Regions from separate parts of the Allobosea sp. CCNWLY174 genome, predicted to be linked through region 2. Evidence: predicted binding sites of a transcription regulator. Region 2 holds the regulator's gene; each other region holds the start of a gene.
The links. Region 2 encodes PhoB, which activates phosphate uptake and scavenging genes when phosphate is short. Its sites were predicted from a motif close to TGTCATNNANCTGTCAT; they were not measured.
Positions count from the first base shown of each region.

Region 1: the regulator PhoB is predicted to act here: its motif matches at 2,249-2,265, upstream of V7S63_RS27810 (DUF2794 domain-containing protein).
Region 3: the regulator PhoB is predicted to act here: its motif matches at 6,427-6,443, upstream of V7S63_RS07665 (alkaline phosphatase).

Region 1 is NZ_JBBBBQ010000017.1:10,278-18,181, forward strand. It holds gene V7S63_RS27800 (NAD-glutamate dehydrogenase) at 1-1,141, opposite strand, end outside; gene V7S63_RS27805 (peroxidase-related enzyme) at 1,320-1,913, shown strand; gene V7S63_RS27810 (DUF2794 domain-containing protein) at 2,343-2,711, shown strand; gene V7S63_RS27815 (Bax inhibitor-1/YccA family protein) at 2,892-3,668, opposite strand; gene V7S63_RS27820 (ABC transporter permease) at 3,886-6,480, opposite strand; gene V7S63_RS27825 (ABC transporter ATP-binding protein) at 6,480-7,187, opposite strand; gene V7S63_RS27830 (arylesterase) at 7,372-7,904, shown strand, end outside.
Region 2 is NZ_JBBBBQ010000010.1:144,780-152,683, forward strand. It holds gene pstC (phosphate ABC transporter permease subunit PstC) at 1-502, shown strand, start outside; gene pstA (phosphate ABC transporter permease PstA) at 518-1,408, shown strand; gene pstB (phosphate ABC transporter ATP-binding protein PstB) at 1,431-2,237, shown strand; gene phoU (phosphate signaling complex protein PhoU) at 2,277-3,002, shown strand; gene phoB (phosphate regulon transcriptional regulator PhoB) at 3,031-3,729, shown strand; gene V7S63_RS24035 (YnfA family protein) at 3,739-4,059, opposite strand; gene V7S63_RS24040 (GcrA family cell cycle regulator) at 4,137-4,685, opposite strand; gene V7S63_RS24045 (aspartate aminotransferase family protein) at 5,346-6,557, shown strand; gene argF (ornithine carbamoyltransferase) at 6,563-7,489, shown strand; gene V7S63_RS24055 (Hsp33 family molecular chaperone) at 7,489-7,904, shown strand, end outside.
Region 3 is NZ_JBBBBQ010000002.1:180,279-188,182, reverse strand. It holds gene V7S63_RS07695 (hypothetical protein) at 1-156, opposite strand, end outside; gene V7S63_RS07690 (DUF3422 family protein) at 304-1,599, shown strand; gene V7S63_RS07685 (L,D-transpeptidase) at 1,600-2,157, opposite strand; gene V7S63_RS07680 (FtsX-like permease family protein) at 2,223-3,458, opposite strand; gene V7S63_RS07675 (ABC transporter ATP-binding protein) at 3,455-4,165, opposite strand; gene V7S63_RS07670 (hypothetical protein) at 4,158-4,598, opposite strand; gene V7S63_RS07665 (alkaline phosphatase) at 4,637-6,376, opposite strand; gene V7S63_RS07660 (glutathione S-transferase family protein) at 6,712-7,329, shown strand; gene V7S63_RS07655 (pentapeptide repeat-containing protein) at 7,338-7,904, opposite strand, start outside.

The DNA of each region.
Region 1 (7,904 bases), on a different contig from region 2:
CGTCGCGCGGGAAGGCGTCGAGCACGTTGTAGAGCGCGCGACCGGAATAGCTCGACGGGTCGAAGCCGGTGCTCTTGAGCACGCGCGCGACCTTGAGACGCAGATAGGGGATGGAGCGGGCGCTGCCGGTATAGGCGTTCGAGGTGAGCAGGCCGACGATGCGCAGTTCGCCGTCGAGCCGCCCGTCGGGCGTGAACAATTTCACGCCGACATAGTCGAGATGGACGCGGCGGTGGACGCGGCTCTTGACGTTGGCCTTGGTGATGATCAGCGCCTGCGGCTTGGCCAGGAAGGCGCGGATCTCCGGCGTCATCACCACGAGCTCGCGATTCTTGCGCAACACCCGAACATCCGGGTCGCGCAGGATGCCGAGGCCGGAGGAGTCGACCGGGTCGGCGGCGGTGTCGCCACCCGCGAAGCGATAAGCGCGAACGCCGAGCAAGGTGAAATTGTCGCCGGCGATCCACTCGAGGAAATTCAGAGCCTCGGCGACCTCGTCCTCGGGCAGCGGCGGCGGATTGGCGCGGTAGGACTGGATCACCTCGGTGATTCGCCCGCGCATCGCGGCCCAGTCGTCGACGGCGAGGCCGACATCGACATAGACGCGGGCAAGACCTGTGGCGAGGCGCTCGCGGGCCTCGGCGGTGTCGATCCGGTCGAGATGGATATGGATCAAGCTCTCGCGGCGCGTGCCTTCGACCGCGCGGCCCGAGGCCTCGCCGGCAAGCGACTGGAAGGTGCCATCGTCCTTGCGCACCACGGCGAGGATGGGATGGGCCACGAGGCGGGGCTCGTAGCCCTGCTCGGCGAGCTCGGCCAGGGTCGAATCCAGCAGGAACGGCTTGTTGTCGTTGACGACCTCGAGGATGGTGATCTGGCGCTCGCGCCCATCCTCATTCACCGCCTCGTCGCGGAAGCGCAGATTGGGCTCGCCGGGCTTGCGGTTGCCGGTCAGGTGGGCGTAGGCGGCGTTGGCGGCGCGAGCCAGGAGTTCGGGCGGCAGTGCAACGAGATCCTCGGCGACGGTCCGGCCATAGAGCAGCTTGGGGAAGTCCGCGGGCATCGCCGAACCGAGCTTCTGGGCAGCCGCCTCGATCGCGGTGACGGCTGCGGCCGTGGCATTCGCTTCGCGCTTGGCCATAGTCTTCTTCCCCCTGCTATTTTGCCGAAGCGATGACATAGCTCACCGGCTGCTGCAACTTTCGTCGCATCGCAGCAGCCAGATTGCACCAATATGGCGCGGACGCGGCAAGTCGTGCCCAATCCGCGCGGATATCAGCGCGAGGAGTGCAGAGATGACGAAGAAGCATGACAAGGCGATGGTGGGTGAGCAGCCTGCAAAGCAGGACGCGCCGCCGGCCGTGATGGCGCTCTCTCTGCCGCGAGCCGAGCTTTCCGAGGCGATGCAGGCCTATTTCGCCAAATGCGAGGAAAAGCTCGGCTATGTCCCGAACGTCCTGGCCGCCTATTCCCATGACGACGCCAAGCTCCAGGCCTTCGCCACCTTCTACAACGATCTGATGCTGGCCCCGTCGGGCCTCTCGAAGCTGGAGCGCGAGATGATCGCGGTCGCCGTCTCCAGCGTGAACCGCTGCTATTACTGCCTGACGGCGCATGGCCAGGCGGTGCGCCAGCTCTCGGGCGACCCCGTGCTCGGCGAGATGATGGTGATGAACTATCGCGCCGCGCAGCTCTCGGCCCGCCACCGCGCCATGCTCGACTTCTCGGTGAAGCTGACGGAAGAGCCGCACAGGATCGAGGAGGAGGATCGGCAGGCCCTGCGAACCGCCGGCTTCGGCGAGCGCGACATCTGGGACATCGGCGCGGTCGCCGCGTTCTACAACATGTCGAACCGGATCGCCTCGGCGGTCGATATGCGGCCCAATCCCGAATATCACGGCGCGTCCCGGTAGAGCATCTCCGCGCGTCCGTGAAGCGCGGAATGCTCGACCTTTCCATTCTGACGCATTGTCTTCGCGCGAGCCGGTCGCCCCTTCGATCGACAATGCTCTGGGGCCCGGCCAAAAGAAAACGGCCGGCGGAAACCGCCAGCCGTGAGTTGGCTTCGACTCGTTGGCCCGGCCCGCCGCAGCGCCGGAGGGGCTGGGGGGCTGACGTGTCCGGAACCGGACAGGCCGGGCCGCCGAAGCAACGAATCGGAGTTGAGCCCCGTAACGGGGCGTTCGCTGGGCGCAAGCGCGGCAAAATCATGGCAATCACCCTGGCCGCGAAAAAGGGATCCTAGGCCTGTCGTCAATCTGTCTTGTGGTGCCCTTGCCAGCGCTGGAGGGCGGGCGCATCATCCCTTGCCGGATCACCACCGGCCACGAAAAGGAGGCGTGATGAGCGAAAGCGAAACTCCGCCAGGTCAGCGAGCGGGCCCGGTCGTCGCCTTTCCGGCTGCTGCCGCGCCCTCCTCCGTCACCTTCGATCGCCGCGAACTGAACGAGTTGCTCAATCTTTACGGCCGCATGGTCGCCGCCGGGGAGTGGCGCGACTACGCCATCGATTTCCTGCGCAACAAGGCACAATTCTCGGTGTTTCGCCGCACGGCCGAGGTGCCGCTCTACCGGATCGTCAAGGACCCGTCGCTGGCGCGGCGACAGGGTACCTATTCGGTGGTGACCGCGACCGGGCTGATCCTGAAGCGCGGCGCCGAACTGAGCCGCGTGCTCAAGGTGCTCGACAAGCGGTTGAGCGTGGTGAGCTGAGCTGATCCACCAGAGCCTTTCCGCGATTCTTCGAATCGCGGAAAGGCTCTAAGTCCTTGTTCTGTCGCATTTTCTTCACGCGAACCGGTGTCCACTTCGCTCGAAAATGCTCTAGGCTCAGTCCAAAAGAAAAGCCCCGGCCGCGAGGCCGGGGCTTCTTTGTTCAGGCTGTCGCCCGGATCACTCCTGCTTGGAGCCGAAGAGCGAGAGAAGCATCTGGAACATGTTGACGAAGTTCAGGTAGAGCGACAGGGCGCCGTTCACCGAGAGCTTCGCTGCCGACTCGGAATCCATGTCCGAGTACAGGTACATTTCCTTCAGGCGCTGCGTATCCCAGGCGGTCAGGCCGGCGAAGACCAGCACGCCGATCACCGAGATGGCGAAGGAGAGCGCGCTCGAGGCCAGGAAGATGTTGACCACCGAGGCGATCACCAGGCCGATCAGGCCCATGATCAGGAACGAGCCGATGCCCGACAGCGACTTCTTCGTGGTGTAGCCGAACAGGCTGAGGCCAGCGAAGGAGGCCGCGGTGATGAAGAACACCTTGGCGATCGATTCACCGGTGAAGACCACGAAGATCGACGACAGCGAGATGCCCATCACCGCCGCGAAGGCGAAGAACATGGCGCGCGCGGTCGACGAGCTCATGCTCTCGGCTTTGAACGAGAAGAAGAAGATGAAGGCCAGCGGCGCCAGCATCACCACCCACTTCAGCGGGGAAAGGTACAGCGCCTGGCCGAGCGGCGTCAGCGCGGTGGCCTTGCCCGAGGGCGAGTAGCCGGCGATCGCCAGCATGGAGATGCCGATCGCCATCAGGCCGGTGATGGCCAGGCCGATGCTCATGTTGTTGTAGACGCCGAGCATGAACGAGCGCAGGCCCTGGTCCATCTCGACGGCGCTGGTCTGCTGGGCGCGGCCGGCGCCCCAGACCTGAGCGTTGCGGTCGAAATCGCTCATGGAGAGAGTTCCCCTTGAAACTTTGCCTGGCGGACATCGCCGTTGCGACACCCGCCGCCGCGCACCAACGTGGCGACATCGCAGAATATGAGGGGGATCAGGCGCCCTTACAAGAGGCAAGCATGGTTAGCGCCGCGCGTGGCATAGATATTCGGTGGCCAGTCTATGCAACATTACCGTCCGTTCATGTTTATGTCAGACCGACTTGAGTCAGACCTCATAAATTCCTCAGATGAGAAGCGGGCGCCTTCGATAGTATTTGCAGCGTTCCGATCAATCCGAACAGGACGGTGACCACGACGGCTGCAGTCGCAGCGAGGATAGCGCCTGTCGGATCAGGGACGAAATCTATCTTCATCACTTGCGTGACGACGCCCCAGCCGGCCGCGGCACCTGCCAGGAGCCCGAACAGAGCAGACACGACACCGATCCCTGCGTATTCGAGGATGTACGACGAAAGTATGAAGCGGCGAGTCGCGCCGAGCGTCTTCAGGATCATCGCGTCATAGAGCCGCGCCCTCTGCCCGGCCGCCAGAGCACCGGCGAGGACCAGCAGGCTCGCGGTGATGGCAAGGCCCGAGGCGCCGCGAATCGCGCCGGCGAGCTGGCCGACGATGGTGTTGACCGCCTCCAGCGCGTCCTTGACCCGGACTGCCGTCACCGCCGGGAAGGCGATGGCAAGCTGGCGCATCAGCGCGGCGTCGTTGGCCACAGGCGCCGCGCCCTTGTCTGTGACGGTGGCGAGATTGGTGTGCGGCGCGCCGGCGAAGGTGTTGGGTGAGAACACCATGACGAAGTTGATGCCGAGCGAGCGCCATTCGATGTCGCGGAAATTGGCGATGCGCGCGGTGATATTGCGGCCGAGCACGTTGACCGTAAGCTTGTCGCCGAGCTTGAGGCCCAGTCCCTCGACGGCGCGGGCGTCAAAGGAGACCAGCGGCTCGCCGCGGTAGTTTTCCGGCCACCATTCGCCCGAGGCGAGCCTGGAGGCCTCGGGCATCGCGGCGGAATAGGTGATGCCACGGTCGCCCTCGAGCACCCAGGCCATCTGCTCGCTCGCCTTGATCTGCTCGGCCGGGACGTCGTTCACGCTGACGATGCGCCCGCGCATCATCGGCACGCGCTCGACATGGGCGCCGGGACGCTGCTCGGCGAGGAAGCGGTCGAAGGCGGCGGCCTGCGCATTGGGAATGTCGAGGAAGAAGAAGCTCGGCGCCTTTTGCGGCAGCGACTGGGTCAGTTGCCGGCGCAAGCTGACGTCGATGAAGGCGAGCGTCGAGAGCAGGGCCACGCCAAGCCCGAGCGACAGCACCAGCGAGGGTGTCAGCGCACCGGGACGATAGATATTGGCGAGTGCCAGGCGCAGCGCCGGTTGCCGGGGACGCCCGGCGCGCCGGGCCAGCGCCATCAGTCCCCAGGCGATCAGCCGCAACAGCAGGAAGATGCCGGTGGCGGCGCCGACATAGATCAGCGCGATGCGCCGGTCATAGGCGAAGACGAGCGCGACGCCGACGAGGCCGGCAAGCGCGGCCAGGAAGATCGCCCGGTAAATCCAACGCGGCTGGCGCCGGTCGGGCTCGATCTGGTCGCGGAACAGCGCCGAGACAGGAACGTCATGGGCGCGGCCGAGCGGGATGATGGCGAAGACCAGCGCCGTCAGCAGCCCGTAGAGCGCGGCGATGGCGAGTTCGACCGGTGCGAGCGTCGGCTCGAACGGCAGGGGCAGGACGTCGGCGAGCGCATAGCCGAGCGCAAACGGGGCGGCCGCACCGAGCGCGAGCCCGATCGCGATGCCGAAGCCGGCGACGAGCATGACCTCGGTCAGATGGATGGCGACGACCCGGCCCCCGGTGGCGCCGATCGCCTTCAGCGTGGCGAAGTCGAGCCGCTTGGCCTCGACGAAACGCCGTACCGCATTGGCGACGCCGACGCCGCCGACCAGCAGCGCGGTCAGGCCGACCAGGGTCAGGAACTGGGTGAAGCGCTCGATATTGCGCTGGAAGTTCGGGGCGGCGTTGGCGCGCGAGCGGACTTCCCAGCCCGCATTCGGCTGTTCGCGCGTGGCGCTGGCGAGAAGGGCTTCAAGGGCGGCATCGGTATTGGCGCCATCGGGCAGGATGACCCGCGCCGTCCAGCGCACCAGGCTGCCGGGCTGCAGCAGTTCGGACGCCCGCAGCGCGTCCTGCGAGAGGATCAGGCGCGGGCCGAAGCCGACGCCGGCGGCGATCTTGTCGGGCTCTGACGTCAGGCTGGCACGCAATTGCACCCGCGCCGAGCCGATCAGCACGGTGTCGCCAGGCTTGAGGTCGAGGCGGCCGAACAGGACGGGATCGGCGATGCCGCCATAGGCGCCGTCGCGCAAGGCAAGCAGATCGGCCGCCGGCTGGGCCGGATCGGTGCGGAGTTCGCCGATGCTGGGATAGGAGCCGTCGACGGCCTTGAGCTCGACCAGGGCCGCGCCCTTCTCGCCGGCATTGGCCATGCTGCGCAGGGTCGCAATGGTCGAAACCTTGCCATGGCGGGCGAGGAAGGCATGTTCTTCGGCGGTCGGCTCTCGATGGATCAGGCTGAAGGCGGCATCGCCGCCGAGAATGCGCCGTCCTTCGCGGCCGAGGCCTTCGCTCAGGCCGCGCGAGGCCGAGGACACCGCGGCGATCGCCATGACGCCGAGTGCCAGGCAGGCGATGAATACGCCGAAGCCGCGCAGGCCGCCGCGCAGGTCACGCCAGGCGAGGCGCAGGGCCAGCTTCAGGCCGACCGGGCGCCGAATGGGAGCGGAAGAAGACGTCGAGGGTCTGACGGGGGCGTGCATCAGATCGCCAGCGCCTCTGTGCCGGTCTCGGTCTCGATCCGGCCGGCGCGCAGGCGCACGGTGCGGTCGCAGCTTGCGGCGAGCGAGAGATCATGGGTGACCAGCACGAGGGTGGCGCCGCGCTCGCGCCGGAGCGCGAAGATAAGGTCGACGATCGAGCGGCCGGTGCTCTCGTCGAGATTGCCGGTCGGCTCGTCGGCGACGAGGATCGCCGGATCGGGCGCGACGGCCCGGGCGATGGCGACGCGCTGCTGCTCGCCGCCGGAGAGCTGGGCGGGGTAGTGATCCATGCGCTCGCCGAGGCCGACATTGCGCAATTCGGCCGCGGCGCGCTCGAAGGCGTCGTCGGCGCCAGCCAATTCCAGCGGCAGCGCGACATTCTCGCGGGCCGTCATGGTCGGCACGAGGTGGAAGGACTGGAAGACGATGCCGATATGGCGACCGCGGAAGAGGGCAAGCGCGTCCTCGCCGAGCGCACCGAGATCCTGACCGGCGACCCTCACCATGCCGGAATCGGGACGTTCCAGCCCGGCCATGGTCATCAGCAAAGTCGACTTGCCGGAGCCGGACGGGCCGACGAGGCCTGTCGCCTGCCCCTGCGGTATCGCCAGCGAAACGCCCTTGAGGATATGGACGCGGGCGGCGCCGCGCCCCAGACTGAGCTCGACGTTGTCGAGTTCGATCACTGCCGGGGTTTCTTCGCTCACCGCCATGTTTCCGCTTTCATCCCATCCGATGTCGCCGCTTCGACCGCCATTTCGAGCCGAAGGGATCAGAACCGCCATGCGCCCTGCCGCCACCCGATATGGGCGCTTGCCGTCACGAATCCAGCTGTCGCCGCGCATTTGGGCGGCGATGCTGCTCGTCTTTGCCAGCCTGGGTTCTTTTTTGATGAACAGCGCGACTCACGCCCAGACCAAGCCTCTCAAGCTGGTGGCGCTCGGCGACAGCCTGACCGCCGGCTACAACCTCCCCGGCAGCGCCGCGTTCCCGACGGTGCTGGAGAAGCTGCTGCGCGACAAGGGGATTTCGGTCGAGGTCGCCAATGCCGGCGTCTCCGGCGACACCTCGCAGGGCGGGCTGGAACGGCTCGACTGGTCGGTGCCGGATGGGACCGATGGCGTCATCCTCGAGCTCGGCGCCAACGACGCCCTGCGCGGGGTCGATCCTGCGCTGACCGAGACGTCGCTTGACGCGATTGTGACCAGGCTGAAGGCGCGCGGCATCCCGGTGCTGCTCGCCGGCATGTATGCGCCGCGCAGCAACGGCCCGGACTATGTCGCCCGCTTCGACGCGATCTATCCGAAGCTCGCCGAGAAGCATGAGCTCATCCTCTATCCGTTCTTTCTGGACGGGATCGCCGGGGACCGGGTATTGAACCAGCCCGACATGCTGCATCCGACGGCTGAAGGCGTGCGCGTCAT
Region 2 (7,904 bases):
ACGCATCGTCGAGGGCATGCCGATCGTCGGCACGATCCTCTACGCCGCCTCCCCGTCGGGCCTCGGTATCCTGTCGGCGGGCATCATCCTGGCGTTCATGATCATCCCATTCATCGCCTCGATCGTGCGCGACATGCTCGACCAGATCCCCTCGGTTCTGCGCGAGAGCGCCTATGGCATCGGCGCCACGACCTGGGAGGTGGTGCGGCATGTTCTCGTCCCGCAGGCCGGTGTCTCGATCATCGGCGCGATCATGCTTGGCCTCGGCCGCGCGCTCGGCGAGACCATGGCGGTTACCTTCGTCGTCGGCAACGCCAACCGGCTCTCGGCCTCGATCATGGATCCCGGCTCGACCATCGCCTCGCGTATCGCCAACGAGTTCAACGAGGCGATTGGCCTGCAGCTCAATGCGCTGATCGCGCTCGGCTGCATCCTGTTCTTCGTTACCTTCGTCGTCCTGGTGATCGCGCGCATCCTGGTCGCGCGGGTCAAATCCTTCTGAGCGAACGGAAAGACCATGAGCCTCGCCACGCCCTCAACCGCTCGCGCGCTGCCCCCTGCAACCTGGGGCCGGGTACGCCAGTCGCGCCGGGTCGCCGACCGCGCGATGAAGATCATCGCGACAGGCTTCACATTGCTTGCGATCTCGGTGCTGTTCTGGATCCTCGGCATGCTGGTCGTGAAGGGCCTTGGCGGGCTCTCCGCCGCGACCTTCACCGAGACCATGCCAGGCCCGGGTTCAGAGGGCGGCGGCCTCGCCAACGCCATCGTCGGCTCGCTGGTGCTGACCTTCCTCGGCATCGCAGTGGCGACGCCGATCGGCGTGCTCGCCGGCACCTATCTGGCCGAATACGGCAAAGGCTCGAAGCTCGCCGACCTGATCCGCTTCATCAACGACATCCTGCTCTCGGCGCCGTCGATCCTGATCGGCCTGTTCGTCTACGTCATCCTGGTCGAGCCGCTCGGGGGCTATTCCGGCTGGGCCGGCGGCGTCGCGCTCGGCATCATCGCGATCCCGGTGATCGTGCGCACCACCGAGGACATGCTGCGCCTGGTGCCCGGCCCGTTGCGCGAGGCCGGCTCGGCGCTTGGCGCGCCGCCCTCGGTCGTGATCACCTCGATCACCTGGCGTGCCGCCAAGTCCGGCATGGTCACCGGCATCCTCCTGGCCCTCGCCCGTATCGCCGGCGAGACCGCGCCGCTGATCTTCACCGCGCTCAACAACAGCTTCTGGTTCTCGCCGACGCTGCTCGGCGGCGTCTCCAACCTGCCGGTGACGATCTACCAGTTCGCGTCGGCCCCTTACGAGAACTGGCAGCAGCTCGCTTGGGCGGGATCGCTGATCATCACCGTCTCAATCCTCGTGCTTTCCCTCATCGCCCGGCGCATCGTGCGCGGCGGCAAGTGAATAGCGTCCGATCGGAAGGACCATGCAGATGCTTTCGACCCTCGAACTGAGCCCGCAGACGCTGGATGCCGAAGCGCCCGTCCGCATCGCCGTGAAGAACCTCGATTTCTACTACGGCGAGCACAAGGCGCTGAAGAACATCAACCTCGACTTCCGCGACCGGCACGTCACGGCGCTGATCGGCCCCTCGGGCTGCGGCAAGTCGACCCTGCTGCGCATCTTCAACCGGATCTACTCGCTCTATCCCGAGCAGAAGGCGACCGGCGAGATCCTGCTCGACGGCCGCAACATCATCTCGAACGACATCGACGTGAACGAATTGCGCTCGCGCATCGGCATGGTCTTCCAGAAGCCGACGCCGTTCCCGATGTCGATCTACGACAATGTCGCCTTTGGCATCCGTCTCTACGAGAAGCCGCCGAAGTCGGAGCTCGATGACCGTGTCGAGGGCGCCTTGCGCCGCGCCGCGCTTTGGGACGAGGTCAAGGACAAGCTGAAGAGCTCCGGCATGGGCCTTTCGGGCGGCCAGCAGCAGCGCCTCTGCATCGCCCGCACCATCGCCCAGAAGCCCGAGGTCATCCTGTTCGACGAGCCGACCTCGGCGCTCGACCCGATCTCGACCGGCAAGATCGAGGACCTGCTCGAGCAGCTCAAGACCGACTTCACCATCGTCATCGTCACCCACAACATGCAGCAGGCGGCGCGCATCTCGCAGTATACCGCCTTCATGTATCTGGGCGAGGTGATCGAGTTCGACGCGACCAACACGATCTTCATGAACCCGCACAAGAAGCAGACGCAGGACTACGTCACCGGCCGCTTCGGCTGACGTTCTGAAAGCGCCGGCCAGACTCGAAGGATACGCCCGATGTCGGATCAACATATCGTCCGCTCCTACGATGCCGATCTCGAGGGCCTGCGCCGCAGCCTCGCCGAGATGGGCGGCATGTCCGAGCGCATGCTCGGCGACTCCACCGTGGCTCTGGTGCGCCGCGACACCGCGCTCGCCCAGAAAATCATCAGCGCCGACCAGCGCCTCGACAATCTCCAGCGCGAGGTCGAGGAAAAGGCGGTGCTGACCATCGCTCGCCGCCAGCCGCTGGCGAACGACCTGCGCGAGCTGATCTCGGCAATCCGCATCGCCGCCGACATCGAGCGCGTCGGCGACCTCGCCAAGAACATCGCCAAGCGCGCCGTCGCGATCTCCGGCCAGTTCTCGCCGCCGCATCGCGCCGTCGTCGGCCTCGAGCATATGAGCCGCCTGGTCCAGGCCCAGCTCAAGGACGTGCTCGACGCCTATGCCGCCAGCAACGAGCAGAAGGCGATGGATGTCTGGCGCCGCGACGACGAGATCGACGCGCTCTACACCTCGCTGTTCCGCGAGCTCCTGACCTATATGATGGAGGACCCGCGCAACATCACCTTCTGCACGCATCTGCTGTTCTGCGCCAAGAACGTCGAGCGCATCGGCGACCATACCACCAACATCGCCGAGACCATCCACTATCTCGTCACCGGCCAGTCGATCGACGAGACCCGGCCGAAGCTCGACACCACCAACATCCTCGTCGACCTGCCGGCGGCCAATGGCTGAACCGGCGGGCGCTTGAACGGACGCTGACATGCCCGCACGCATCCTGATCGTCGAGGACGAGGAGCCGCTCACCTTGCTGCTGCGCTACAATCTCGAGGCCGAGGGCTTCGAGGTCGACAGCGTGGCGCGCGGCGACGACGCCGAACTGCACCTGCGCGACCATACGCCCGACCTCGTCCTGCTCGACTGGATGCTGCCCGGCCTCTCCGGCATCGAGCTCTGCCGGCGCCTGCGTACCCGGCGCGACACCGAGCGCGTGCCGATCATCATGCTGACCGCCCGCGGCGAGGAGACAGAGCGGGTCCGCGGCCTTGCCACCGGCGCCGACGACTATGTCGTCAAGCCGTTCTCGCTGCCCGAACTGATCGCCCGCATCCAGGCGCTGCTGCGCCGCGCCAAGCCCGGCCATGTCGCCGGTCTGCTCGCTGCCGGCGATCTCGAGCTCGACCGCACCACCCGGCGCGTCCGCCGCGCCGGCGCCGAATTGCATCTCGGCCCGACCGAGTTCCGCCTGCTCGAATTCCTGATGCAGGCCCCGGGCCGGGTCTATTCCCGGGCGCAACTGCTCGACGCCGTCTGGGGTCGCGACGTCTATATCGACGAACGCACCGTCGACGTTCATGTCGGGCGCCTGCGCAAGGCGATCACGCCGGCCAATGCCAAGGACCCGCTGCGCACGGTGCGCGGCGCCGGCTACGCCTTCGACGAGACGTTTGCCCGCAGTTGAGCGCTTTTGTCAGCGCGGCGCGGCGATGATCACCGCTGCGCCGGCAAGGCAGAGCGCGGCGCCTGCCAGGTCGTAGCGATCTGGTAGCACCTTCTCGACCAGCGCCATCCAGGCCAGCGACGCCACGATATAGACGCCGCCATAGGCGGCGAAGGTGCGCCCGGCGGCTGGACTGTCGAGCAGGGCCAGCAACCAGGCGAAAGCCGCGAGCGATACCAGGCCCGGCAGCAGCAACCAGACCGGCTTGCCGAGCTTGAGCCAGGCCCAGAAGGCGAAGCAGCCGGCGATCTCCGCCAGCGCCGCGGCGGCATAGGTCGCGAAGGTCGCCATGGCGCTCTCCCGTGGTTCGCCCATGAAAAAGCCGGCCACGAGGGCCGGCTTTTCCGATTTTGGATGGTTACGCCGCCTCAGGCGCGGACGGGCTTGCGCTCGCGGCGCCGGTCGGCCGCCGGCTGGTAGGCGATCCGGGCATGATAGGCGCAATAGGGCATGCCGGTCGCGCTGCGGCCGCCGCAGAAGCGGAACTCCGGCGTGGTCGGGTCGCCCATCGGCCAGCGGCACATATACTCGCGCAGATCCATGATCGTGACCCGCTCGGAGAACGGCACGACCACGTCCTCGGCCGGCGCCGGAGCGCGCTCGACCTGTGCTTCGGTCGCGATTTCGGGTGCGAACTGCGGTGCCAGCGCGGTGTTGCCGCGGGTCAGCCCGGCGCCACCGTTCTGATGGCCGGCGGGATGGCTCGGCGGGCGGGCCGCCGGCTTGCGCGGGCGCGGCGTGGCCGAACCGGGGCTCTTGGCCCGGCCGGACAGGCCGAGACGGTGAACCTTCCCGATGACGGCGTTCCGCGTGACGCTGCCGAGCTCGGCGGCGATCTGGCTCGCGCTCAGGCCGTCATTCCAGAGCTTCTTGAGCAGTTCGACGCGTTCGTCGGTCCAGGCTCCGGCTTCGGTCATGGGGTTGCACCTGTCTTCGTCATGCTTCGCCAGCGGGCCGGCGAGGCATAGGGAGAGATCATGGCGGAATCCGATACCGGCAGCGTCCGTCACAAAACGGAAGCCGTTACGCCCGGAACTGACGATACAGGAGACGCCGCACGAGATGTCGTATCTGACGAAGAGGACCATACAAGATGGCCTGACTCGGCCACAAGAGTCGCCGAATCGTAATTCGGCTTTTCCCCAGCCAATCGCCGCAGACGGCCGGACAGTGAGTCTATTCGGCAACGCTGCCGCGAGAGCCGGATCCGATCAGGGTGGCATACCCTGATCGGTGAATCCGTCTCCCACTTTTGGAATGGAGACCGTTTTGCCCCAACGGCTTGCGGGAGAAGCCGTTGGGGACGGGCTCCAAGTCAGCCGGAATTGACAGGGCCGGGCCGGTTTTGCATAGTCGTGCGACGCAGCCGCCCCCAAGGGCGGCGCTTATGTTTTTGAGCGATCGGGATTTTCCTTTGATGCGGCTTGACGCGCGACGAGACGGCGGGAGCGGCCAGCGACGATAATGTCGCCGGCGGGTCGCATCGTGCCGGCATCATGCCGCCTTGCGTCCCATCCTGCCGTTCCCGGCCTGAGATTCCGCGCTATTTTCCCGTCTCGCCGCAAGGATTTTGCTCCATGAGCACCGCTTCCGCTTCTTCCGTTCTCCTGCCGACCTATGCCCGGGCCCCGATCGCGCTCGAGCGTGGCGAGGGCGCCTGGGCGATCACCGCCGACGGCACCCGCTATCTCGATTTCGGCGCCGGCATCGCCGTCAATTCGCTGGGGCACGCCCATCCGCATCTGGTCGAGGCGCTGACCGCCCAGGCGCAGCGGATCTGGCACACGTCCAATCTCTACACCATGCCCGAGGGCGAGAAGCTCGCCCGCCGGCTCTGCGAGGCGACCTTCGCCGAACGCGTCTTCTTCACCAATTCGGGCGCCGAGGCGAACGAGTGCGCCATCAAGATGGCGCGCAAGTACCACGCCGCGAAAGGCCATCCGGAGCGCTTCCGGGTCGTCACCTTCGAGGGCGCCTTCCATGGCCGCACGCTCGCGACCATTGCCGCCGGCGGCCAGCAGAAATACATCGACGGCTTCGGCCCGAAGGTCGATGGCTTCGATCAGGTGCCGTTCGACGACGAGGCGGCGCTGAAGGCCGCGATCGGCCCGGAGACCGCCGCGCTTATGATCGAGCCGATCCAGGGCGAAGGTGGCCTGCGCTCGGTGCCGATGCGTGTCCTCAAGCAGCTGCGCGAGCTCTGTGACGAGCACGGGCTGATGCTGATCTTCGACGAGATCCAGACGGGCGTCGGCCGCACCGGCAAGTTCTTCGCCTATGAGCATTCCGGTGTCGCTCCCGACATCATGTCGATCGCCAAGGGCATCGGCGGTGGCTTCCCGATGGGTGCCTGCCTCGCCACCGAAGAGGCCGCCTCCGGCATGACGCTCGGCACCCACGGCACCACCTTCGGCGGCAATCCGCTCGCCATGGCGGTCGGCAACGCCGTGCTCGACGTCATCCTGGCGCCGGGCTTCCTCGACCATGTCCAGAAGACGGCCTTGCGCCTGCGCCAGTCGCTGGCCCAGCTCAAGGATCAGCATCCCCAGGTGATCGAGGAGATCCGCGGCGAGGGGCTGATGCTCGGCCTCAAGCTCAAGACCCCGAACACCGATTTCGTCGCGCAGGCGCGGGCCGCCGGCCTGCTCGTGGTCGCGGCCGGCGACAATGTCGTGCGCCTGCTGCCGCCGCTGATCATCGGCGAGAGCGAGGTGGCCGAGGCGGTGGCGCGGCTGGACAAGGCGGCTGGCGCGGTCGAGGCGGAGCTCGCCCGGCCGGCAGCGGAGTGAGCATGATGTCTGCGACGCGTCACTTTCTCGATCTCTCGGATTTCTCGGCCGGAGAGCTCCGCTCCATCCTCAAGGCCGGCGAGGACATCAAGGCCCGCCGGCGCACGCCCGCGGCCGCTGCCGACCGCCTGCTCGAAGGCAAGGTCATCGCCATGATCTTCGAGCAGCCATCGCTGCGGACCCGCGTCTCCTTCGACGTCGGCATCCGCGAGCTCGGGGGCTCGCCGATGATGGTGACCGGCCAGGAGATCGAGCTCGGCGAGCGCGAGACCATCGCCGACACCGCCCGCGTGCTCTCGCGCTATGTCGATGCGATCATGATCCGCATGCTCGACCACGACGCCGTGGTCGAGATGGCGCAATACGCCACCGTGCCGGTGATCAACGGCCTGACCAAGCGCCAGCATCCCTGCCAGGTCATGGCCGATGTCATGACCTTCGAGGAGCGCAAAGGCTCGATCAAGGGCAAGCGCATCGCCTGGACCGGTGACACCAACAACGTCCTGACCTCCTGGGTCCATGCCGCCGGCCGGCTCGATTTCGAGCTCGCCATCGCGACGCCCGAAGAGCTCGCGCCTCCGCCGGCGCTGCTCGACTGGGCCCGCGACCAGGGCGCCAGGCTGCAGTTGACCCATCGTCCCGAGGCGGCGGTCGAGGGCGCCGACTGCGTCATCACCGATTGCTGGGTCTCGATGGGCGACCAGGAAGGCACGCGCCACAACCTGCTGCGGCCCTACCAGGTCGATGAGCGCCTGCTCGGCCGCGCCGAGAAGGATGCGATCTTCATGCATTGCCTGCCGGCCTCGCGCGGCGAGGAAGTGACCGACCAGGTCATGGACGGCCCGCAATCGGCTGTCTTCGACGAGGCCGAGAACCGGCTGCATGCCCAGAAGGGCATCCTGGCCTGGTGCTTCGGCGGAGTGGCGGCCTGATGGCGGAAGGCTCGCCCGCGGGCGCACCCGACGATCGGGTGCTGCCCTTCGCCGTACCCGATCTCGACGTGCGCGGCCGGGTCGTCAGGCTCGGCCCTTCGCTCGACCAAATCCTAGCGCGGCATCATTACCCCGAACCCGTTGCGCGCGTCCTCGCCGAGGCCGCGGCGCTCGCCGTCATGCTCGGTACCACGCTCAAGGGCGAAGGCCGCTTCCAGCTGCAGACCAAGAGCGATGGGCCGGTCTCGATGCTGGTCGTCGACTTCAACGCGCCCGACTGCTACCGCGCCATGGCTCGCTACGATGCCGATCAGCTGGCGGCCGCGATCGATGCAAACGCGATCTCGACCGGCGATCTGCTTGGCAAGGGCCACCTCGCCATGACCGTCGACCAGGGCAGCGAGGCGACGCGCTA
Region 3 (7,904 bases), on a different contig from region 2:
CACGCAGCAGATCCATTGCTTCGTCGCGAACAGCCGCGTCGGCAATGCTTTCGTCGCCGGATCATGGAACTTGCCGCCGCGATTGCCGAACAGCAGGCCCCGCGCCGGATCGGCGAAGAGCGAGCCATCGGGGCGAACGCGGTTGGGCAGCGGCATGGGACGAGCTTATGAAGCGGTGACGCCCCATCATGTCACCAGTCCACTGGCCTTGCGACACCGTGCCGGACTCGCAGCTCATCATGCTTTCCGGCAAGCTCCCTGAGCGGAAGAAGCCGAAGGGCGCACGCAAAGGGGCAGGACAGCATGGACGGGATCACCGAAAACGGCACGCCGCCGCTGGTCGCACATCCGTCGCGCGGCGCCATCCTCGGCGAGATCCACGCCCGCCCCTTCGCGCCGCTTTCGACCCCGCAGCGGCTCCTGCACTTCGCCTTCATGACCGACCAGGCGCAGGCCGCCGCAGATCGCGAGGCCCTCGCCCGCTTCTGCGCCCAGCGTGGCGTGCCAGGGCCGGCCGAGGGTGCCAAGCACCATCGCACCAGGCTCGGCGAAACCAGCCTGCGCTGGGAGCAGCACAGCGAGTTCACCACCTATACTTGGGAACTGTCCTCCCCCGGTTCGGCGCCCTTCCTGCCGGCGACCACCATCCTGCCGCACGGCATGCATGCCTTGCCCCAGCCGGGGCCGCACCTGGCGTCGATCGACCTGCATCTGCTGCCGGAACGGGCGGCGTCCGAGCTTGACGCGGTGTTCGATGCGGCCAGCCTCGCCGCGTCGCTGGTCGATGGCGAGGCGGCGATCGCCGCGACCGATTTCCGCGCCGGCGCCGACGGCTTCGTGCGCATCCTCGTGCTCGACCGGGCCTTGACCCCGGCCAAGGCCGGCGCACTGGCGCAGCGGCTGCTCGAGGTCGAGACCTATCGCGTGCTTGCCCTGCTCGGCCTGCCGGAGGCCCACCGCCTCGCCCCCTCAGTGCGCCGCACCGAAGAGGTGCTGGTGCGCATTGCCGGCACGATGACGCTGACCGATGGGCTCGCCGCCGACAACGCCCTGCTCGACGAGATGACCGCGATCGCCGCGACGATGGAATCGGAAGCCGCGTCCTCGAATTACCGTTTCGGCGCCAGCCGCGCCTATGACAGCATCGTCGGCCAGCGCCTGGAAGCGATCGACGAGGCGCCTTATGGCGGCTGGCCGACCCTTGCCGCCTTCCTGTCGCGGCGCATGGCCCCGGCGATGCGTACCTGCCAGATGCTGCAGCAGCGCCAGCTCGACCTGTCGCGCCGGCTCGCCCGCGCCGCCAACCTGCTGCGCACGCGCGTCGACGTCGCGCTCGAACAGCAGAACCGCGACCTGCTTTCGGCGATGAACGACCGCACCCGGCTGCAATTGCGGCTGCAACAAACTGTCGAGGGGCTCTCGGTCGCGGCGATTGGCTACTACGTCGTCAGCCTGTTCGGCTATCTCGCCAAGGGCGCCAAGGATGCCGGCTACCTGCCGATCGATGTCGGCATCGCGACCGCGCTGTTCGTGCCTGTCGCGATCCTCGGCGTCTGGCTGATGGTCCGCCGCATCCGGCACGGCCACCGCGACGGCTGACTAGCGCTGCACGATGACCTTGGTGCCCGGCCTGACGCGGTCATAGAGATCCGTCACGTCGCGATTGGTCATCCTGATACAGCCGGACGAGACCGCGGCGCCGATCGTGTCGGGCTCGTTCGAGCCATGGATGCGGTAGAGGCTCGAGCCCAGATAGATCGCCCGCGCGCCGAGCGGGTTCTCCATCCCGCCTTCCATGTAGCGCGGCAGGTCGGGCCGGCGCTTCAGCATCGCGGCGGGCGGGCGCCAATCCGGCCATTCGCGCTTGCGCGTGACGGTCTTGGTGCCCGACCAGCTGAAGCCCTGCCGGCCGACGCCGACGCCATAGCGGATCGCCTGCCCCTGCCCGAGCACGTAGTAGAGCCGCCTCTGGCTGGTCGAGACCACGACCGTGCCGGGCGCCTGCTTGCCGCTCCAGGGCACGACCTGGCGCGGCACCGGCTGTTCGCTGAAAATGTTGAGGAAGTCCGCAACCCCGCGGCTGAACGCGTTCGAATAGGCGAAGGCCGGTGCGCAGAAAGTAAGACTGGTGACGATAAGAAAAATGGCGCGCAGCATGATGATCCCTGCAACGCCCCCCGCCGGGATTTAACCGGAAGAGGCAAAGCAGGGTCAACCCCGGATCACCCCCGCAGGCCGGCGGTGATCGAGCCGCGATAGGACAGCGCCGCCGGAATGAGCGCCGCCAGCGAGCCGAGCAGCAGGATCAGCCCGACCTTGGCGAGCTCCGCGGACCCCAGCGCGAAGGAGAGCCGCAGGCCCGTCTGCGCCTCGAACAGGCAGGAGACCGCAAGCGTAGCGGCGGCGCCAAGACCCAAGCCGACAAGGCAACCGGCCGCGACCAGCCCGGCCATGCCGAGCCAGACCACCAGCAGCACATAGGCCGGCGGCGCCCCGAGCGCGCGCAGCACGGCATAGCGCCGCCGCCTCAATCCCGTCACCGCGACGAGCAGCAGGAAGATCGCCGCCAGGATCAGCACCGCGTTGAGCGCGGAGGCGACGCTGAGCACCTGCCCGACATCGCCGAGCGTGCGATAGAGCCCGACCAGCACCTCGGCCGGGAAGAAGGCCATGGTGCCGCCCTGGCGATAGCGCGCCCTGAGCGCATAGGCGTCGGCAACCGCCTTCGGCTTCACCACCAGCGCCGGCACGCCGGGAATGCGCTGGCCGTCGAAGGGCGGGCCGAGCGCGGCGCCCTCGCCGGCATGGCCGTTGCCGAGCCCATGCACCTCCCAGACGCTCTCGACCGGCACCAGGATCGCCCGGTCGAAGGGTGAGCCCAGTCGCGGCAGGCGGCCGACCGCGACATAGGCATGGCCCTCATGGCGATGGCTCGCCTCGTCCGAGTCGGCGACTCCGCGCCTCGGCCAATGCCCGGCGATGGCATGCGAGGGCTCGATCTTGTCGCCGAGCCCGTAGGTGACGTCGGCGCCGAGCACGGCCTCGCCCTCGCGGGAGAACAGCCGGCCTTCGCTCGGTTGCACGCGCCCCCAGCGGCCGGCGAATGCGAGCGTGGTGCCGATCACCGGATGGCCGCGGGCGATGTCGCCGAAGGCGAGCGGCGCCACTGCAGCGACACGCGGGTCGCGAACGAGTTCGTTGAGCAGGCGCCCATCGACCAATGGCAGCGCCTCCGGCTGGAGATAGATCGCCGACATCACGAGCTGCGTCTGGCTGCCGGGTGCGCCGATCAACAGGTCGAAATCATCAGCGGCGCGGGCCGAGGCCTGGCGCAGCGCCCGCTCCTGCGCACCGATGGCGACGCCGATCGCCACCGCCAGCGCGACCAGCGCCACGATCGCTGCCGCCGTCCAGCGCAGCGCCCGCAGATCGGCGATGACCATCGGCAGCGGGTTCACGCAGCCGCCTTCAGCTGGAGCGGGCCGTCGCCGATGGTAGCGACCTGCTGCATCCGCGCCAGCAGCACAGGATCATGCGAGGCGCAGAGCAGCGTCGCGCCGCTTTCCCTGGCAACCTCGACGAGCAGAGTGCCGACCTCGGCCGCGTGGGCTGGGTCGAGGCTCGCCGTCGGCTCGTCGGCCAGGATCAGGGCCGGCGCGTTGAACAGGGCCCGCGCGATCGCGACGCGCTGCTGCTCGCCGCGCGAGAGCACGGCTGCACGGCGGCGCAGATCAGTCAGCCCCATGCGCCCGGCGAGTGTGGTGGCACGCGCGACCTGCTCGCTCGTCTGCCGCCAGCCCGAGAAACTCGCGGGCAGAGTGATGTTCGCGAGCACGTCTAGCTCGGGCACGAGATGAAAATCCTGGAAGACGAAGCCGACCGTGTCGCGCCGCCAGCGATCGCGCGCCGCACCGGGCAGCGTGGAGACCACGACATCGCCCCAGCCGATGCTGCCGGCATCGGGCACGAAGAACCCGGCAGCGAGATGCAGCAAGGAAGTCTTGCCCGAGCCGGACGGACCGCGCAGGCCGATCAGCGCCCCGGGCGGCACCCTGAAATCGGGAATGTCGAGCACCCGGAAGGCCCGCCCGTCGCCGTCGCGATGATCGACCTGGATGTTGGAGAACTGCAGCGACCGGGCCCCGCCGGCGGATCGCTCAGACACTGTGGAAGCCGGCATCGACCAGCCTGATCTGGCTGACGAAGCCGGTCTCGGCATCGGTCGAGGAGCCGATCTCGAGCCGGCCGCTGACCGCGACCTTCTGGCCGGCACTGACCATCGGCGTCGCGGCACGCATGAACACGACGACGATGTCGACCGGCCAGTCGGCGTCCGACTGGCAGAACGGGCAGATGGCGAGTGGCTCGCGCGTCAGCACGAAGAAATGGCTCTCCGGCTTGAGCGGCGGCGCCATGTAGCCGATCATCCTGACCGGCTTGCCGCGCAGAAAGGTCGCCCGATCGGAGAACTGGAAGCCGAGCACGCCGAAGGATTTGTAGAGCCCGTCGAAGGTCAGCGTCTCCGCCTCGGCCGCAGCTACGCGTAGCGAGACGGGCAAGGCCGCGAGCCCCGTGAGGAGCCCGCGGCGGGAGAGCATACGGCGCCCCATCGGGCGCCGGCCTGATGCGTCGTTGGTCACTTGCCGCCGAGAGCCAGCGCCTCCGCCATGACGCGGAAGACGAAGACGTTCGGCTTGTGGCCGCGGAAGCGCTCGGCGCCCGGGCCCATCGCGGTGAGCAGCACGTCGTCCGCCGCGTGGACGCCGGAATTGGCGTCGAAGGGCAGGTTGCCCTGCTTGCGGGTGGCGAGCGGCAAGGTGCAGTCCTTCTCGTTGGCGATGTTGGTCTTGCCGTCGGGGCCCTTCACGGCCGGGACACGCTCGCCATCAAGATAGGGCCGGCCGGTGTCGCAGGTGTCCGGATAGCTGCCGAAGGCGACGGCGAGACGGCGCGAGGTATCGACCTTGGTCGGGTAGCCGTCGGCATCGCGCGGGCCGTAGTTCGGCGGCAGCGAGTCGGCGTAGGTGCCGAGCTTGTCGCGCAGCAGCTGGCCCGGGCGATCGTCGTCATAGGTGCCGATGATCGAGATCGGATGGGCGTGGTCCGGCACGACGATGATCAGCGTGTCGTTGCGGTCGCCGGCGAAGGCTTTGGCGACCTTTACGGCGTTGTCGAGCATGATCGTGTCGAAGACCGCGCGCTCCCAGTCGAGCGAGTGGCTGTACTTGTCGATGCGGGCCGATTCCACCATCAGGAAGAAGCCGTCCTCAGCGCCCTTCAGCATCTCGATCGCGGCCTTGGTCTGCTCGACCACGTCCGGCTGATCCGGGAACTTCGAGATCGAGCCCTTCTTGGCAACGCGCAGGTCGAAGGCTCCGTCGATGTTCGAGGTGTTGTAGAGGCCGAGCAGCTTCCTGGCGCCGCCGGCGACCGCGGCGTTCATCTCGGTCTTGGTGGTAGCGAGGGCGTAGCCGGCATCCTTGAACTTGGCGATGAAGTCGAGATCGTCGGTGCGCTTGGTGCCCGGGGTCGACTTCGGGAGGAAGTTCGGCGAGCCGCCGCCCATGATCACGTCGGGCTGCACGTCGAAGAACATTTTGACGATGTCGTTGTAGTCCGAACGGCGGCGGGTATGGGCGACCATCGAGGCCGGGGTGGCATCCTCGATCTCGGAATTGGTGACGACGCCGATCGCCATGCCCGAGCGCCTGCGCTTGATCACCTCGGAAATGGTCTCGACCTTGGGATGGTCGAGCGTCAGCGCGTTCTTGGCGCAGTAGATGCCGAGCGCGTTGACGCAGGATTTGTGGCCGGTGGTGTAGGCGCTGGCGGAGTTGGCGCTGTCGGTGACAACCGAGTCGGTGCCCGAGGTCGAGATCAGGGCCATGTGCGGCATGTCGTCGATGGCGAGCTCGCCGCCATAGAGGCCCTGCTCCCAGCCCTTAGACAGGATACGGGCGGCGGTGCGATGCGCGACCGACATGCCGTCGCCGACGAAGAGGATGACGTTCCTGGCCTTGCGCTCGGGCGTCGCATAGACGGTCCAGTTGACGCTCGCCCTCTCGCTGCCCTGCGTCGCCTCGATGACGTACTGGCCGGCCGGCAGCTGCGCGCCGCGCAGCCAGAGAGCCGAATGCTTCTGGCCTTCCTCGCTCTGGACGAACTGGGCCTCGCGGCCGAAGGCCTCGTTTACCGGCTTGCCGTTGATCGTGACCTTGACGTCGGCCGAGGCCGGTGCGTTCGGGAACTCGACCTTGAAGTCGAAGCGCGAGCCCTCGAGGATCTCGGCGCGGTTGAGCGGATAGATGGTCTGCGCCGTCGTCGGCGCCACGCTGGCGAGCATCGCCGCCGCTATCAGCCAAGTTCGCTTCTGCATGATCTTCTCCGCCCCAATGCATCCGGTGGCCGGTCGGTTAGGCGCGCGAGATGACACTATGATTACTTTGCTCCGGCCAAATTGTTATACTATAACAACTTGCGATCATCGAGATCGGGCGGCCGGAATGCCTGCGCACAGCGCCTAGGGACGCGCCCCTTCATCGTCGCGCGCGAGACATGGTCCGAAAAGCAAGAGCGGGCGGAGCCATTCGCACCCGCCCGCGTTTCGACCAGTGAGTATCGGGCACGTCAGGCTCATCCTGACAACTCCTGACACATTGCTTTCCTATCAGCCTCGTCGTCGCACGAGGAAACGCCGAAAGAGACATCGCCATGCTGACCTTCTATCACGCGCCGCAGTCGCGCTCCTTCTCGATCCTCTGGCTGCTTGAGGAGCTCGGCCAGCCCTATGAGACGGAGATCGTCGACATCCGTGCCGAAGGCGGCCCGCCGGAAAGCTATCGCACCATCCAGCCGCACAAGAAGGTACCGGCAATCGTCCATGACGGCACGACCGTCACCGAGCGCGCCGCAATCTGCCTCTATCTGACCGAGCAGTTTCCCGAAGCCGGGCTGGCTCCGGCGACCGGCGACAAGGACCGTCCGGCCTTCCTGACCTCGCTGGTCTATACCGACGCCGTGCTCGACCCGATCATCGCGACCTCAGTCCACAAGTTCAAATACGAGGCACGCGGCTTCTCCTTCGGCTCGCATGCCGACACCGTCGCCAATCTCGCAAAAAAGCTCGGCGAACATCCCTACGCCGCCGGCGAGCGCTTCACCGCCGCCGATACTCAGCTCGGCGCCGGCATCCATTTCGGCATGAACGTCGTCGGCGTGCTGCCGCGCCTGCCGGTCTTCGAGGCCTATATGGCCCGGATGATGGAGCGGCCGGGGCTGCAACGGACACTGCAGAAGGACGGCACGCCCGCCACCGCCCAGGCCGGCTGAACCAGTGCTCAGCGCCGGCCGAAGCGGAACTGCTCCAGCGCCGCAAGCTGCTGTGCGACTGGGGAAACCTGCGCCGCCAGCGAAATCCCCTCGAAATGCCGGCGGCCGCGGAAGCGGGCCCGCTCGAAATTCGAGCGACCGTCAAAGGCGGCGTTGCTGAACCAGGCGCCTCGGTCGAAACGAGCCGCGGCGAAATTCGCCATCTGCCCGAACCGCGCATCCTCGAAGCCGGCATTGCCGGCGAACTCGGCCTCGCCGAAATCGGCCGCGCCCGCGAAGTGGCAATCGCCGAAGCCCGCCTCGCCGGCATGGCGCACGCCGCGGAACTGTGTCACGCCGTCGAAACGCGAGCCCCGGAACCAGGCATCGCCGACGAATTCCGCCTCGACGAAGCAGGCCGTGCCCTCGCAGCGCATGTCGCGGAACTCCGCCGTGCCGTGCAGGGTCGCCGCGCCGAAATCGGCATCCCCGGCGAAATGTGCCCGGTCGAAGAAGGCGTCGGCACGGAAGCTGGCATCGCGGAAGCTGGCCGGCCCATGAAAATGCGCCTCCGAGAACCAGGCATCGCCGCAGAA